DNA from 2 places in the Oceanobacter sp. ABM4_470 genome. Region 1 is predicted to be linked to the other one. Evidence: predicted binding sites of a transcription regulator. Region 1 holds the regulator's gene; the other holds the start of a gene.
What was found. Region 1 encodes LexA, which represses DNA repair genes until DNA is damaged. Its sites were predicted from a motif close to TACTGTNTANNTANACAGTA; they were not measured.
Positions count from the first base shown of each region.

Region 1 (7,778 bases):
GCGGAGCTTCGGCAAAAAGATCTTCCTTGGGGGAAATATGAAAGGTATTGCTGTGGCCACTCGTAGTGCAATTGCGGGAACCCTGTTGTCTGTTGCTGCTGTTTCCGCACAGGCGGGAGGTACCTTGGACTTCAGTTTGGCTAACGAATCCGTTCGACTGGCCTACGACGCCACCCAGGCCGACTCTGGCCTGCACATCAACCTGTCCGGCTTGCACGACATGGACGACGGCGACCTGCTGGGTGCGGGCCTGCATGTGGTTGATTTGAAAAACCGCAACAAGAACCTGTACTTCGGTGTAGGTGGTAAAGCCTTCCTGTTTGATACCGATATCGACGCCCAGGGTGGTGCTGTTGGTGTGGGTGGCTTCTTCCGCGCCAACTTGCCAACGCACCCGGACTTCAGCCTGGCCGGTTACGCTTACTATGCGCCCAAGGTAGTTTCCTTCGGTGATGCCGAAAGCCTGCTGAGCACCGATATTCGCGCTCAATACGCGGTTATTCCGACTGCTCGCGTTTACATGGGTTACCGCTACAACGGTGTGCGTCTTGAAGATGTTAGCGACCGTTATGAATTGGGCGAAGGCGTTCACTTTGGTGTGACGCTGGACTTCTGATGGCAGCAATTAACTGGGTAGGCCAGACCAATCAGCGTTTGTACCAGTGTCGACTGATGCTGGAGCAGGTTGAGCTGGCAGACAATCATGCGCTGGCGACGGCATTGGAAGACGGTGCCGTATTGCAGTTGGGCGCCGCCTATCGTTGCTACCTCAATGAGCTGGCTGGATTGGTGAACGTGAATGGCAAGGTCAACGACCTGGCTGAACTGTTCGCCAAGGCTGCGTTTGCCATTGCCGACATGCAAGAGCTGAAACAGCTGGAAGCTGATGTTTACGGTTGGCTGGGGCAGCTGCAGCAGATGCTGCGTGATGCCCAGCAACTGGCGGCGGTCAGTAAGCCGAGCAGCGTCGAACAGGTTGAGCCGAGTGGTAATCTGATTGCTAGTGCACCGGCGGAACAAAGCCGTGCGGAAATCTTGCTGGGCATATTGGGTGAGTTACAGGCCCTGATTGAATGCCAGCGTGGGAATCACAAGGAAAGCTGAACCTGCGATTCATGAAGTCCAGTTACTCAAAACACCCGCCATGTGGCGGGTGTTTTTGTAAATACTGCGGATACTCGGGTTTGTCGCTTAAACACGTTCAGTAAGAATCGGCACTTGCGGCTATTTTGGCAGGTACTGAACAGCTGGATTTCCCTGCGGTCGGCAATGCTGGCCGTTACTCTTGTTATCTTTATGTTACACTCGCCATCCAATTTTCGTGAGACCTTCTATGGCACGCTTCTTTGAGATTGTAGAGCTTACCAATGGTGACGTGGCGCTTCGTCGGGTTGATGACGAAGAAGACGGTGATGCGCTGGTGCGTATTCATTTTTCAGCCGACGCCAAAGCCAGTTTGAGTGAGCATCATGTAGATATTGCCCGCGTCATGCTGGAAGCCGGTGTGCGTAAAGTGGGTGAGTTGTCTGGTTTTGATATGGACGACGAAGAATTTGATATTGATGCGCCGTCTCACAAGGTACATTGATCTGTCTGGTATCGCACTCATTGTTTGATGGCTAATGACCTGTAAAACATCAGCCCAAAGCGTGGATAAGATACCCAGCAACGAAAAAAGCAGCCAATGGCTGCTTTTTTTGTGCTTCGATTTTGAGCCTTGTTGTTCCAGTAAGGCATTGAACCGTCGCACTGTCAGAGGCTGCTGTGAACCAGTACCACATGAGTACCACTTTGGGCGGCTGTTTGGCGCAGGCTTCTGCGAGCCTCGCTGCTGAGACCACCTTGCCATTCAATGATCAAATGGCTGTTGGCACTGGCCATAATACGTTCGCACAACGCCATTTGGGTGTCCTGGCACAGATCAATATGGACTACCGGAGCGGTACCGAGGCCAATACTCTCCAACCACTGTTTGTTCAGGGTCCGATTCGGGCTAAGCCACATCAGCCAGCGGTTACTGGAATTACACTGCGCCAGCATCGGTAATAGCTGCATCGGCTGGATAGCGCTGTCGTCACTCAGAATCATTTCGGTCAGACTGCCTTTGGCTGGCTGGACATTCAGGGTCTTGCGATCCTGAATCCGGCTGCTGAGAGACAAATCAGGCTGGTGATCGACTTGCAAACTCATCTGGCGCATGGCGGCTGACCTCGTGATAACTGACTGAGAACTTAGTGGCGGCGAATGACGCCGACGTACAGTCCTTCGATGTTAAATTCCTGTTCGCGCAGATCGACTTCAATCGGCGCGTATGCTTCGTTTTCGGCGTGCAACAGAACCTTGTTGCGGTTCTTTTCCAGGCGCTTGACGGTCACTTCGTTTTCAACCCGGGCAACCACCACCTGACCATTACGAGCGGTATCGCACTTGTGAACCGCAATCAGATCGCCGTCCATAATGCCGATGTTCTTCATGCTGTCGCCGTGTACTTCCAACAGGTAGTTGGCATCTGGTTTGAAAAAACCGGTCGGCAGGTTGCAGTAATCTTCAATGTGCTCTTGCGCCAGAATGGGTTCACCAGCGGCCACACGACCGACGATAGGCAAACCTGGCTGTTGGGTTTCAATCACACGAATCCCGCGTGAGGCACCTGGCATGATCTCAATAGCCCCTTTGCGCGCCAGTGCTTTCAAGTGTTCTTCGGCGGCATTGGGAGACTTGAACCCAAGCTCTTTGGCAATCTCCGCACGGGTTGGCGGAAATCCGGTTTCCTCGATTCGGCTACGAATCAGATTCAACACCTGCTGTTGTCTTGCGGTGAGCTTGATCATGTGTCTTTCCATATCTGTTTATCTGTACAGTGGTTGGAAATATATACAGTAAAAAATACTGTGTAAACCCACAGTGTTTATTTTTTGTTGGTCTATTGCTCATTGAATTTATTGGGCTGGACTGGTTGGGGAGAAATCGTCGGGCTGGGGGATAAGTTACGGATTTTCCTGGCTGGTATAGGTGGGAACGGTTTAGAGGCTCTGGTTTTATTTGCCAGTTTGTTTGAATACGTATTCGGGTTGACGCTTTTCTACGCGGTAACGACAGTGTTTCCAGTACTTTAGCGCCGTTTTTAGGAAATAGATTTGATTCAGTTGCGTTTCAAACGTATGTTTCAAACAACAATAATGCATGGAACCTCAGCCCCATGGCCCAGAAAGACACCGCCAAAAGTATTCTTAATGCCGCTGAAGAATTGTTTTCCGAGCGCGGGTTTGCCGAAACCTCGCTGCGTAACATTACCAGCAAAGCCAATGTGAATCTGGCCGCGGTGAATTACCATTTCGGTTCCAAGAAAGAACTGATTCAAGCCGTATTCGCCCGCTTTCTGACGCCGTTTTGCGCCAGTCTGGACGAGGCGCTGGCCCAGTACGAAGCCGAGCTGAATGGCGATACGCCAGATTTCGGCAAGTTGCTGCGTTTGCTGTCGGGTACCGCGCTGGCAGCTGGCAAGGGCAGCACTCGTCGCGTGGGCATTTTCATGCGTTTGCTGGGCCTGGCTTACTCACAAGAGCAGGGACATTTGAGGAAATTCCTGCGCAATGAATACGGCCAGGTGTTCAGCCGTTTTATGACACTGGTAACCGCTGCGTCGCCGGGGCTGGATGATCAGGAGCGATTCTGGCGTATTCACTTTATGTTGGGGGCGACGGTGTTTACCCTGTCCGGGGTTGAGTCATTAACCGCCATGGCAGAACACGACCTCGGCGTCAGCAGCGGTATCGAGCAGGTGATTGACCACCTGGTGCCGTTCCTGTCGTCGGGCTTTCAGGCTCCACACCAAGACTGACCTTCGATACCGAGAACGTATGATTGTCGACACTATTGGGCTGCGGGATGCGCCCACGATTGAAATTTCCATTGCTGATCAGGCGCTGCGTTTTAGCGCTGAAGATCGCTGCTATCTGTTTGATGTGTCTACCGCGCTGAATGGCGTTGGTGAGCGAAACGGCAGTGGCTGCACGCCGCGCGGTTGGCATCGTGTCGTCGCCCGTATTGGCGACGGCCTGCCCATCAATGCCGTGTTTGTTGGACGTCGTTTTACCGGCGAAATCTATTCGCCGGCGTTGGCCGAACAGCACCCCAGCCGGGATTGGATTCTGAGCCGTATTCTCTGGCTGCAAGGCTTGGAGATTGGCCGCAATCGCATGGGCAATGTCGACTCGATGCGACGCTATATTTATATTCACGGAACTCCGGATACGGAACCTATGGGGCGGCCGGAGTCTCATGGCTGTGTGCGTATGCGCAATGAAGACCTGCTGACGTTGTTCGATTTGGTGCCCGCTGGCACCCGGGTCTGGATACAGGAACACAGCTTTTCGAGAATCCCATGTCGTTTGATCTGACCACGTCTGAACCCCGCCCATCGGTGGGTGTAATTGCCGATTTGATCGGTACCGAACTGGTTCCACAAGACCGTGTTGTACTGGACTCACCCGCATTAAGCGGATTGATTCTATTTGCTCGTAATTATCAGAGCCGCAGTCAGTTAACCCAATTGCTGGATGCGGTACGCCGCGAACGCCCGGAGTTGCCGGTGTTTGTTGATCAGGAAGGCGGTCGGGTACAGCGTTTCCGAGACGGTTTTGTTCGTCTACCAGCCATGATGCGGTTGGGTGAATGTTTTGCGGCTGACACGGATCTGGCTGTCGAGGCGGCTGAAAAACTGGGCTTTGTAATGGCTGCTGAACTGGTTTTGGTGGGTGTTGATACCAGTTTTGCCCCGGTACTGGATATTGAGCGAGGGTGCTCCCGGGTGATCGGTGATCGCGCTTTTGGCACCAGTGCTGCGGTGGTTGCCCAGCTGGCGTCGGCGTTTATTCAGGGGATGCGAGCGGCGGGTATGAAAGCCGTAGGCAAACATTTCCCCGGGCATGGCGCTGTTGAAGCCGATTCCCACAAGGAGTTGCCGCTGGATGATCGCAGCTACTCTCAGCTGATGTACGATATGCGCCCGTTCAAACAGTTGTCGGCAGCGGGGCTGTTGGACGGGGTGATGCCTGCCCATGTGGTGTACCCGGCGGTCGACCCGGTATCAACCGCTGGTTTTTCTCAGCGTTGGATGCAGTTGCTGCGTCAGCGGGTGGGTTTTGACGGCGTGGTTTTCAGTGATGATCTGACCATGGAAGGCGCGGCCAAATACGGTGACTACCGTAAGCGGGCTGAGTTGGCGATGGCAGCGGGATGCAACGCATTGGTGGTGTGTAATGTGCCGGAAGGCGCTGAGGCGGTGCTGAAGGCTGTCGTTGATGCAACGGCATCCGCGGATTCGCCTTATCGCAAGCTTGATCTCTCTGATTGGCGTATTCGCTATAGCGGAGAACAGCGACTGCAGATCGAAAGCGATCTGCAACAACATATTCAATGGCTGGTGGAAGCCGGTCTGATTCAACACGATTTTGAGTAACAAAAGCATGGCGTTTAATCGCATTGGCATTATTGGTGGTACTGGTCTGACTCGTTTGGAAGGCCCGCACATCACCCAATCCCATGACATCAATACCGTTCTCGGCACGCCTTCCAGCGCGGTACAGGAAGGCACCTGGCAAGGCAAACCGGTGTTGTTTTTGGCTCGCCATGGCCACCCGCATGCGGTGCCACCCCATAAGGTTAACTATCGGGCCAATCTGCTGGCACTGCAGGAAACCGGGGCTGAGGCCATTATTGCTGTGAACGCGGTGGGCGGTATTCACGCGGACATGGGGGCTGGTGCCATTGTGATTCCGGACCAGTTGGTCGATCTGACCTGGGGCCGCGAAAGCACCTTCTTTGATGGTGCCTACAAGCCGCTGGAGCACATCGATTTTACCGATCCTTTTGATGCCACACTGCGCAAAGCATTGCTTGCAGCGGCCAAGGATATTGCGCTCGATGTACTGGATTTTGGTGTGGTGGGTGTCACTCAGGGGCCGCGTTTGGAAACCACGGCGGAAATCAACCACATGGAGCGCATCGGGTGTGATCTGGTGGGTATGACCAGTATGCCTGAAGCGGTGCTGGCCAGAGAGCTGGGTATTCCATATGCCAGTATTTGTCTGGTGGTTAACCCGGCTGCCGGTCGCAGTGACGCAGAGATCACCATGGAAGACATTCGGCGTGTGTTGGATGGCGGAATGGGCCAGGTGCGTGACCTCATTGCTGCGGTTCTGCCGCGCCTTTGATGTTATTCAGGATGGGGCAGTCCCTAGGGGCCCGCAACAAAAAGCCCCGGTTATTCAAGTGAATAACCGGGGCTTTTTCGTTTCCGGGCCGTGATTAGCGCGAATCAGTTCGTTTGCTTCGTTGTCGCTGTATTAGCCGTCGTATTTGCAGTGGTCGAGGTTGAGGCAGCTGATGTAGACAGGGGCTCGGTTGCTGGCTCAGGCATTTCTACCTCTGGCACGTCGATTGGCGTCAGCTGGATCACGACGCCCAGCATTGGGTGGTCGAGGTAGTGCAGCTCGTTGGATCGCATACGGCGCGCCAGTTTGACGTGTGCTGCGCGAACCGGATAGCGGCCATCAATTTTTAGCGCCTGTTGCAGTGTCGGTTGGTTGGCTAGCAGGGATAATTCCAGCTCGCTGGGCTGCTGAGCGGGGTTGGCGGAAGGATGCGGAATCGACGCGGCATTGATGCCCGGAGCCTGCGTGGTGGTGTTTTGCATTGGCAATTCACCGGCGGCGTTGGCAATAAGGCTGTTTTCGCTGCTGAGTGCGATGACGTCGCCATTGGCGGATTCAATTTGCTGCAACACCGGCTCTTCAGGCATTTGCTCGCTGAGGTGTTGAACGTACAGGTCGGTGGTGATGTGCAGGTAGCGGCTCAGGTACAGGCTAAAAGTACCTTCAACCTTGATTTCCGGCTCGCCCGGCAGCGAGATGCTGACAGGGTGGCGGATTTCACCGGCTTCCGGTTGCACGGCTTCGATCCAGCGCTGATGCCAGATAACACTCATATCGCCTTGCGGGTCGATACGGCTGGCTTCGCGTTCCAGCATGCGTTCAGTCAGTACGCCGTAGGGCAGGGAGTGGCTCTCGGCGGCGTAATAGCCAAGCGGCAAACTGGCCAGCCAGGCGTCGAGCCACTGCTGCTGTCGGTACAGCTGTTGTAGTGCATCGGGCTGTCGGGATGGCTGACTGAGCAAATGCATGGGCGTGGATGCAGGTTCAATCCATTGCTCCCAGTGTTCGCCGTCAATGGATGTGGTGTTCTTGTAGGCAACCAGCATCATTTCGACTTCGTACCAATGGTCGCCGAACAAGGCGTTTTGGGCCTCTGCCTGATTCATCAGCAGTTGATTACCGAGCACTCCGGCGGCCAAAGTCAGGCAGCCACGGCTGAGCAGGCGGGAAAGGGGCTTCACGGATCAGAGTTCCTTTTGCAGTTCGGTCAAAACCTGTTCGATAACAGTAAATCGGCGGTCGATGGTGTCCATATTGAAGTAGAAACGCAAGGTGTGTCCGCCTTCCAGTTTGTAGCTGGCCGGTTTGGTTTGTACCAGTTTCACCAGTGTGAATGGATTGATGTTGGTGTCGGCACTGAAATCCAGCTTGCCAGACTCGGTACCGGCGTCGAGTTTGGCAATGCCCATTGGCGTGAGTTTCAATTTCAGTGAGGTTTGTCGGAACAGGTTCTTGACCTGATCTGGTAGCAGGCCGAAGCGGTCGATCATTTCGACTTGCAGCTCGCGCAGTTCGTTGTCGGTTTCGCAGTTGGCCATGCGCTTGTAGAGAGTCAGGCGGCTG
Region 1 is NZ_JBSWTR010000001.1:1,574,577-1,582,354, reverse strand. It holds gene ACXADJ_RS07010 (YfaZ family outer membrane protein) at 38-616, shown strand; gene ACXADJ_RS07005 (DUF6586 family protein) at 616-1,104, shown strand; gene ACXADJ_RS07000 (hypothetical protein) at 1,334-1,588, shown strand; gene ACXADJ_RS06995 (cell division inhibitor SulA) at 1,753-2,199, opposite strand; gene lexA (transcriptional repressor LexA) at 2,232-2,831, opposite strand; gene ACXADJ_RS06985 (TetR/AcrR family transcriptional regulator) at 3,200-3,841, shown strand; gene ACXADJ_RS06980 (L,D-transpeptidase family protein) at 3,861-4,400, shown strand; gene nagZ (beta-N-acetylhexosaminidase) at 4,385-5,461, shown strand; gene ACXADJ_RS06970 (S-methyl-5'-thioinosine phosphorylase) at 5,469-6,215, shown strand; gene ACXADJ_RS06965 (CsiV family protein) at 6,320-7,396, opposite strand; gene mfd (transcription-repair coupling factor) at 7,400-7,778, opposite strand, start outside.

Region 2 (7,778 bases), on a different contig from region 1:
GTCGCGTGGTGCTGCCGCTGTCGACGCCGATCATCGTTGTGACCGTGATCTGGCAGTTCACCCAGATCTGGAACGACTTCCTGCTCGGTATTGTGTACTCCGGTGCTGAAACCCAGCCGGTGACGGTGGCGCTGAACAACCTGGTGAACACCAGCTTCGGCGGCAAGCAGTACAACGTCGATATGGCGGCGGCGCTGATTGCCGCGCTGCCGACGCTGATTGTGTACATGGTGGCGGGTAAGTATTTCGTGAAGGGGCTCACAGCAGGCGCCGTCAAAGGATAGGCGTTCTGATTTGGGCCCTCAGCGGCGCAGCGCGGCGTTGCGTCCTCGCTGAAACCCGTCGCCTACCTATTTGGTATGTCTTGGGTATTCGGCTGCGGGGCGCCTTGCGCTGCATCCACTGATGACTCCAACTCATCGGCCGTGACTCACGGCGGTGGGTTGGATCAGAACGAAAAAATAAGAATTCAAAGCCCTGCGATTTAAAACGCGGGGCCTGCAAAGAGGCTAAAAAATGGCTGCTCTGACGATTGAAAACGCAGTAAAGAACTACGGCCAGGGGGATATCCTCAAGGGCATTAACATCTCCATTGAGAGTGGTGAGTTTCTGATTCTGGTGGGTCCTTCCGGTTGCGGTAAGTCGACTCTGATGAACATGATTGCCGGTCTGGAAACCGTGACGTCCGGTCGCATCCTGATGGGTGACGATGACGTTACCAACGTGCAGCCGAAAGATCGTGACATCGCCATGGTGTTCCAGAGCTACGCGCTGTATCCGAACATGAGCGTGGCCGAGAACATCGCTTTTGGTCTGGAAATTCGCAAGGTTCCGAAGCACGAGCGTGCTCAGGAAGTGGAGCGTGTTGCCAAGTTGCTGCAAATCGAACACCTGCTCGACCGCAAGCCGGGTCAGTTGTCCGGTGGTCAGCGTCAGCGTGTCGCCATGGGACGTGCGTTAGCCCGTCGTCCACGTCTGTACCTGTTCGACGAACCACTGTCCAACCTCGATGCCAAGCTGCGGGTTGAGATGCGTACCGAAATCAAGAAGCTGCACCAGAATCTGGGCACTACCATTGTGTACGTGACCCACGACCAGATCGAAGCCATGACATTGGCCGATCGCATCGCGGTAATGAAAGACGGCATCGTGCAGCAGTTCGGTACCCCGCAGGAGATCTACAACAACCCGAACAACCAGTTTGTGGCGGGCTTTATGGGCTCCCCGGCAATGAACTTTATCCCGGCCAAACTGGCGGGTTCCGCTGCGGCTGTGACCGTTGAAGTAACCGACGCCAACGGCGCTGTGCAGCAGTTGCCGGTACCCAACAGCGAAGCTCTGGCCAGCCAGATTGGTAACGAAGTGATTCTGGGCCTGCGTCCGGAAAAAATTACCGAGCCACTGCCGCACAAAGAAGGTGACGCCATGGTGCGCCACCTGAAAATGCCGGTGCTGGTGACCGAACCAACCGGTGCCGACACCATGGTGGTTTCTGAATTGAATGGCACTCAGGTGGATTGCCGCCTTGGCCCTCGTTTTGATGTTGCACCGGGGCAGACTACCGACCTGATGATTGATATGAGCCTGGCGGTGTTCTTCGATAAGGATACCGGTGAGCGTATCGACCGCTAATCGCCTCAAGCGACCTCGCTCCCACTACGTTCTGTGTGGGAGTGAGCTTGCTCGCGAAATCAAGCTACCTCCTGCAATCTATCGGTGACTCTCGGGTATCAGGTGGGGCAATGCGTTGCTATATGGAATGCCACAACTGGTGCGCGATGCACACCCTACGGAGGGGTAGAGTAGGGTGCGCACTGCGCACCGAAGATGGAATTTATCTGTACAAAACTTGTACATGTTTTGTTGGGAAGCTAAATTAGCACTACCGAACAAAGAACAAATGCAATCGAAGAACCGCCCATGACTCCTGCCGATATCTCCCGCATCATCGAAATGGCCTGGGAAGACCGCACCCCTTTTGAAGCCATCGAACGCCTTTATGGCTTGTCTGAACCGCAGGTGATCAACCTGATGCGCAAGGAAATGAAAGCCTCCAGCTTTCGTATGTGGCGTAAACGCATGAGTGGCCGCAAAACCAAGCACCTGCAACTGCGCCATCCGGACATTTCCCGCGGCTACTGCGCCACCCAATACAAACATCGCTGATATGCGGTGCCTGACGGGTCAGGTCAAAATCAGCGACACGGTGTTGGTAATACCTGCGATCCCCTCGGGGGCGGCCCTGTTTGAAAAAGGTCAGCCATTACGCTGCATTATCCACCTTGTTCTGCCAACCAGCGGGACTCGAGCGAGCTGTGCAGTGTTATTCTGAGGGGCCCCTAGTAACCGTTCAATATTCCCAGGCAGGCTGCTTTTACCGCGGCAGAAGTTTTATTGGTGCAACCTAGCTTTTTCATCGCGTTGGCCAAATGGAAAGTGACAGTACGCTCGCTTACTGAAAGGATGATGGCGGTTTCCCAGGCGGTTTTTCCTTCTGCTGTCCATCCCAGTACATCACGTTCGCGTGGGGTTAACTCAGGCTTGATAGGTTCTGGGTGCTCCTGCTCAATAAGCTCCGATACACACTGGTGAGTAACCTGGGTGAGCCAGAAAATTCGGCAGCCGAGATACCTGGCTTCGGATTCGGTTACCGAGTTGTATTCCCTTGATATCGTGAGCATCCCTTTGTTGCCTGACATGCTGACACAAGACTGGGAATAACCGTGTTGAATGCCGGATGAAGCCGCTTCGCCCCAGAAGTCGCGTTGTTCGGTCTGGTTCTCGGCTGACCAACAGAAACCGCTCAGTGATCTTCTACCCCGCTGGATTATCGGGTCTATTTCAAAATAGCGATTGGAGTCGTAACTCTGCTGCCACGGTTGTGGATATGTATTCATCATAAACGGCTTGTCGTAACCGGAAAATGATCGGAATTGTATGCCGTAAGCGCAGTGCGAAAATTCCAGCTTTTGGATCTGCATTTGTAATGTATCCAGAATACTGCCGATATCATTTTTGCCACTAAGGCTGTCTATAAAATCGAACCCCCACATGATGATTAATCCCTTCCTTTTGGTGTGATCTGCGCTGGTGATCTGCGCTGGTGATCTGTGCATTCGTCCAGTTTTCATCATATCGACTTTGCGATCAATTACGCGACCAGATAGTGCCCCAGGAGCCTTGGTCAGAAGTGTGAAACAAGGCGCAATTTGTAAGTTCGCACCATGGACCTCCTGAATAATTCTGCAGAGCTCTCGGATCTGGCTTCCTGCTTCGCCCTACCTCCTGCATCCATGCGGTCGTGCGCGTGTCCAGCAGGTTGTACGAACAAGGTGGCGAATGCAGTGGAATGGCCACCCCTTTCCAGGGTGAGGACCGAGTTTTCGTTTGCTAATTTAAAGAAAGACATCAAAGTAAAATTTTTTATCTGAATTGCGCCGTGTGTCTCGCTTTCGATCTTTGGTTTCAGCAAATCGATATAACCTGTCAAAAATTACAGTACCGGTATCAGGGGAGTCACTGTGTAATCTCGCCAACAAATCAACCGGATTGAAATCAGGTGAATATTATCTTCGGACGCCGCCGGGATCTTGGTGGTGCTACTTGGCACGCGTTGCAATTATATCGATACCAGGTCTTTGTCGAGATTCTGGGGTGGCAATTAGATACTGCCGTTGGCACGGAAATAGACCAGTTTGATCACGACGACACGGTTTATATCGTTATGAAAAACAACTCTGGTGACATTTGTGGCTGTGCCCGATTGTTACCGACAACAGGCGACTATTTATTGCAGCAAGTCTTTCCGGCTTTGTTGCAGGGAGCTGATGCTCCGAGCGCGCCAGATCTCTGGGAGTTGTCACGGTTTGCGGCGGTTGATCTGCAAGCAGTTCGCAGTGGTAAGAAGCATCGCTTGTCATCACCAGAAGCCGTTCAGCTCTTGCAATCGTCGATTGAAATCGCTCGCCAGTATGGCGCCTCACAACTCATTACGGTTTCTCCGGCGGGGGTTGAACGGCTGATTCGTCATGCCGGGTTCCGTGCTGGCAGAGCCGGTGATGTGATGCGAATTGACGGCTATTCGCTGGTGGCATGTCTGATTACTACGGAAGGTCAGCAGCCCTCTTATCACTATTCCAGTTACAGCAACCAAATGATCGCCTGATGGTAGATCGTATAAGCAGAAGGAAGGAAAAATGGAAAAGGTTTTGGTGGTATGTGGTCATCCACATCTTGAATACTCGCGCGTTAACTCGGCAATTCTGGAGCAGCTGGCGTCTTCTGACGTGACTCTGCACCGCCTTGGTGAAGCGCATCAGGGGTATCAGTTTGATGTTGCCAGTGAGCAGGCAAAACTGATCGAACACGACAGGATTGTGCTGTTGTTCCCTCTGTATTGGTACTCCGTTCCAGCGTTGATGAAAAAATGGTTTGATGACGTCTTACTGCCAGGCTTTGCCTATGCGCGCGGCGGTGACAAACTGCAAGGCAAGGAAATCATGGTGGTGACGACGGTGGGGGCTGTGGAAGAGGGCTATCGTGCGGGTGGCTTTAACCGCTTTACCATCGATGAACTGATGCGCCCGATTGAGCAGTTAAGCTATTACGTCAAGGCTCGCTATTTGCCACCAGTGGCAATTTTTGAATCCGTGTTTATTGATCCTGAGTCTCTGTTGCAGGAAGCCATTCGCGCTGCGAACCTGATTCAGGCTCACCATGAAGACCCTTCAATCAAATATGAACAAATGCTGCTCAAGGCCGAAGAAATGGCCATCGATTTGATCAGCTGAGTCCCTGAACAAGGAAGTACACATGTATGTTCGAGATCCGTCGTCTGAGGTAGCCCTGATCGCTGAGCGTTCCGAGCTGGATTACTTCGACCAGCAGCAGGCTGGTCTGCCGGAGGGTATGACCGCATTTCAGGCCTACTGCTGCATGACCGCAGATAGCCCTGCCTGGTTGCGTGGTGCTTTCTGGGTGCGTGACAAACTCAGCCAGTTGGCCGGGGTTGAACAGATTGATGGATTCTCTGCAGAACGGCCGGTTTCTCCTCCTCAGGAGGGAGGCAAACTCGACTTCTTTGATGTGTTGGCAATCTCCGACGATGAGTTGCTGCTGACATCCGTTGATCGCCATTTGGGGGTTCTGATTGCGATTAATATCGAGCGTACCGAGCACTCCGGTAGCCGTTTAACCATTACCGCCAGTGTCAGGAATAAAAACTTTTTCGGCCGTTTGTATATGATTCCGGTTGCTCCTGCTCATGTGATGATTGTCCGTAATATGTTGGGCAAATTGCCTTTGTAAAAGCCTGGATTAATTGCCAGGGACTCCCCTGGAGCTCGTGTTTTATTAATTATGCGTTTGGTCGCAGGTATACGCTCGCGCATTGAAATTATATCCATGAATCAAATAACGAAGGATTGTGGTGATATGAACGATTTGGAGTTGGAACCAAAGGTTTTGCATAAAGACCATATTGATGATGTCCTGCTGAAGCAAACCTACCCAATACTTCCGGCCTGGTTTCGGGCTGAGGAAAAACTCGAGCTGGATAATGTAGCAACGGCAGAAGATCTGGCGCTGTTCGATCGGTACTATCAGGTGAGTGGCTCCCGCTATGTGCTGGCATCGGTGCCATGGCAGCTTTCGCTCAGCCAACAACAGGATATAGAAGCTCGGGGGGTGCAGGTATCCGACTGGTACCGGATGGAAGGTGAGCGGGCGATTTTGGAAAGCCGCTTTATTCCACTGACGGTAATGCAGTTACTGGCAGCGAATTATCCTGCTTTGGACGAGCTGGCGATTCCTCGCCAACAAGGTTTGCAGTTGCAGCAATGGTTTCGCCGTTGTCCGCAATTACAAATGGCACCGGTATTTAGCTATTTGGCTGATATCGATACCGGAAATTACTTTTTCTATCGCAAAACCCACGAACATGTACCGGGATTAATGCTGATTGAAATGGCCCGGCAGGCCATGTACCACTACGTATATTCCTGGTCGGGTTACTCCCGCGGTGAAGTCTCGATTTCAATGAATAGCCTCAAGGTGGATTTCTCCCAATACGTTATTTCTCCTTATGAACTCGAAATTTTGGTCAGCCAGAGTGATGGCCAGGGGCGAGAAAAGCCGAAAACTGTCGATAAAACCGCGTCTTTTTATCAGGCGGGCCAACAGGTGGCTTCGATTCGGCTGGAGGGCGCAGCCATGAATATGAAGCTATTCAAACGTCTGCGGAATATCCCCTTTCCAAACAACGAATGGTTTCAGCTCAGCGAGCAAGGCATGAACACCGCGATTCTGACAGATGCGGCTGGTTCATGCAGCCCGGTTCGTCTGCTGGCGCTGGGTTCGGAGGCCGTGCGGCTGGAGAGTAGCCCGTTTGAACAGCATCGCTGCATCAGTTTGATGCAGGCGAGCGGGCAGTATCTGATTCTGCCGCTGGCAGAGCGAGGCGTGCAGCGAGGTGACTGTTTCGAAATCGGTTTTGCCTCGCTTGGCAAACAGATACGCGCTGACTTGCAGGAACTGATCAAGTGCAAAGGCGTGCTGACGCAGCGAGATCTCATGATACCGCCGCTGACGGTTGCTGATGCTGCGATGGTGGCGGACTGATATGACTGCCATACCTGTGGTTGAGCCCGAATCGAATAAGGGAATGGATACGGGGAAGGAGGCCACGACGTACCCGGCGATGACCGCAACGCTGCGGCTAACGGAACAGATTCGACTGAAGAATCGTGCCTATTTTGCGCCAATGGGGATTGATGTTGCCTCGGATGATGGATGTGCAACCCCAGAGCTGATCGATTTTTATCGCAATGTTATTGCTGGCGGTGCGGGCATGGTGGTGCTTGGCAACGCCACTGTCGATCCTGCCAGTCGCCTGCATCAGCGTGGTCTGTGTCTGTACGAAGACGAGCATGCCGAGGCATTACGTCCACTATTTGAGTTGGGGCGTCAGCATCACTGTGAGGTGGTGGTTCAGTTGCAGCATTACGGTGCCCAGGGAAGTACCCAGCTGACGGCGACTGAGCTGATGTCACCCAGCGGCATCGCGTGTCAGCGCATGTCGAAAAAAGATCCGGATTACAAGGTGGTGGCCATGACCCAGATGGACATCAACCGGGTCAAGCGTCACTTCGTAAGAGCTGCCGGTCTGGTTTGGCAAGCTGGCGGACGCATGGTGCAGTTGCAAGCTTCCAACGGTTATCTGCTCAGCAGTTTCCTGTCTCCCTACACCAACAAACGTACTGACGATTATGGTGGCACTGGTCACAAGCGCATGCAGATGCTCTGTGAAGTTGTGCATGACATTCGTCAGGCCTATCCGGAGTTGGCGATCAGCGTGCGACTGGGGATTGATGATGGCCTGTCTGAGCAAGGCCAGAAACCGGAGCTGATTGCGCCACACCTGCATCGCCTGGAAGAACTTGGTGTTGCGGCTCTGACACTGTCGGTCAGCATCGGTGAAACATTCGAGTTGCTGGTGGATGCATCCGATGAAGCGCGCCAACGGATGGCTAGCGGTGTTCGGTTGATTCGCCGCTATTGCTCACTGCCATTGGGGTTTGCCGGGTTGATTGATGGCCTCGACAGCGCCGAACAAGCCCGTTTAGAGCTGGGGGTTGATCTGGTTGGTATGACCCGGGCCCTGTTCGCAGATAACGACCTCATTAATAAAAGCCTGGCTGGCCAACACCAGCAAATTCATCGTTGCCGGTTCGACGGCAACTGCTTTCGCGACAAAAGCAATCCAGCGGCAGAGCGGGTGT
Region 2 is NZ_JBSWTR010000002.1:309,341-317,118, forward strand. It holds gene ACXADJ_RS18115 (carbohydrate ABC transporter permease) at 1-284, shown strand, start outside; gene ACXADJ_RS18120 (ABC transporter ATP-binding protein) at 517-1,632, shown strand; gene ACXADJ_RS18125 (TIGR03643 family protein) at 1,921-2,166, shown strand; gene ACXADJ_RS18130 (LuxR family transcriptional regulator) at 2,340-3,134, opposite strand; gene ACXADJ_RS18135 (acyl-homoserine-lactone synthase) at 3,560-4,165, shown strand; gene ACXADJ_RS18140 (NAD(P)H-dependent oxidoreductase) at 4,197-4,790, shown strand; gene ACXADJ_RS18145 (DUF2867 domain-containing protein) at 4,813-5,307, shown strand; gene ACXADJ_RS18150 (AfsA-related hotdog domain-containing protein) at 5,434-6,618, shown strand; gene ACXADJ_RS18155 (oxidoreductase) at 6,620-7,778, shown strand, end outside.
Region 2: the regulator LexA is predicted to act here: its motif matches at 3,232-3,251, upstream of ACXADJ_RS18130 (LuxR family transcriptional regulator).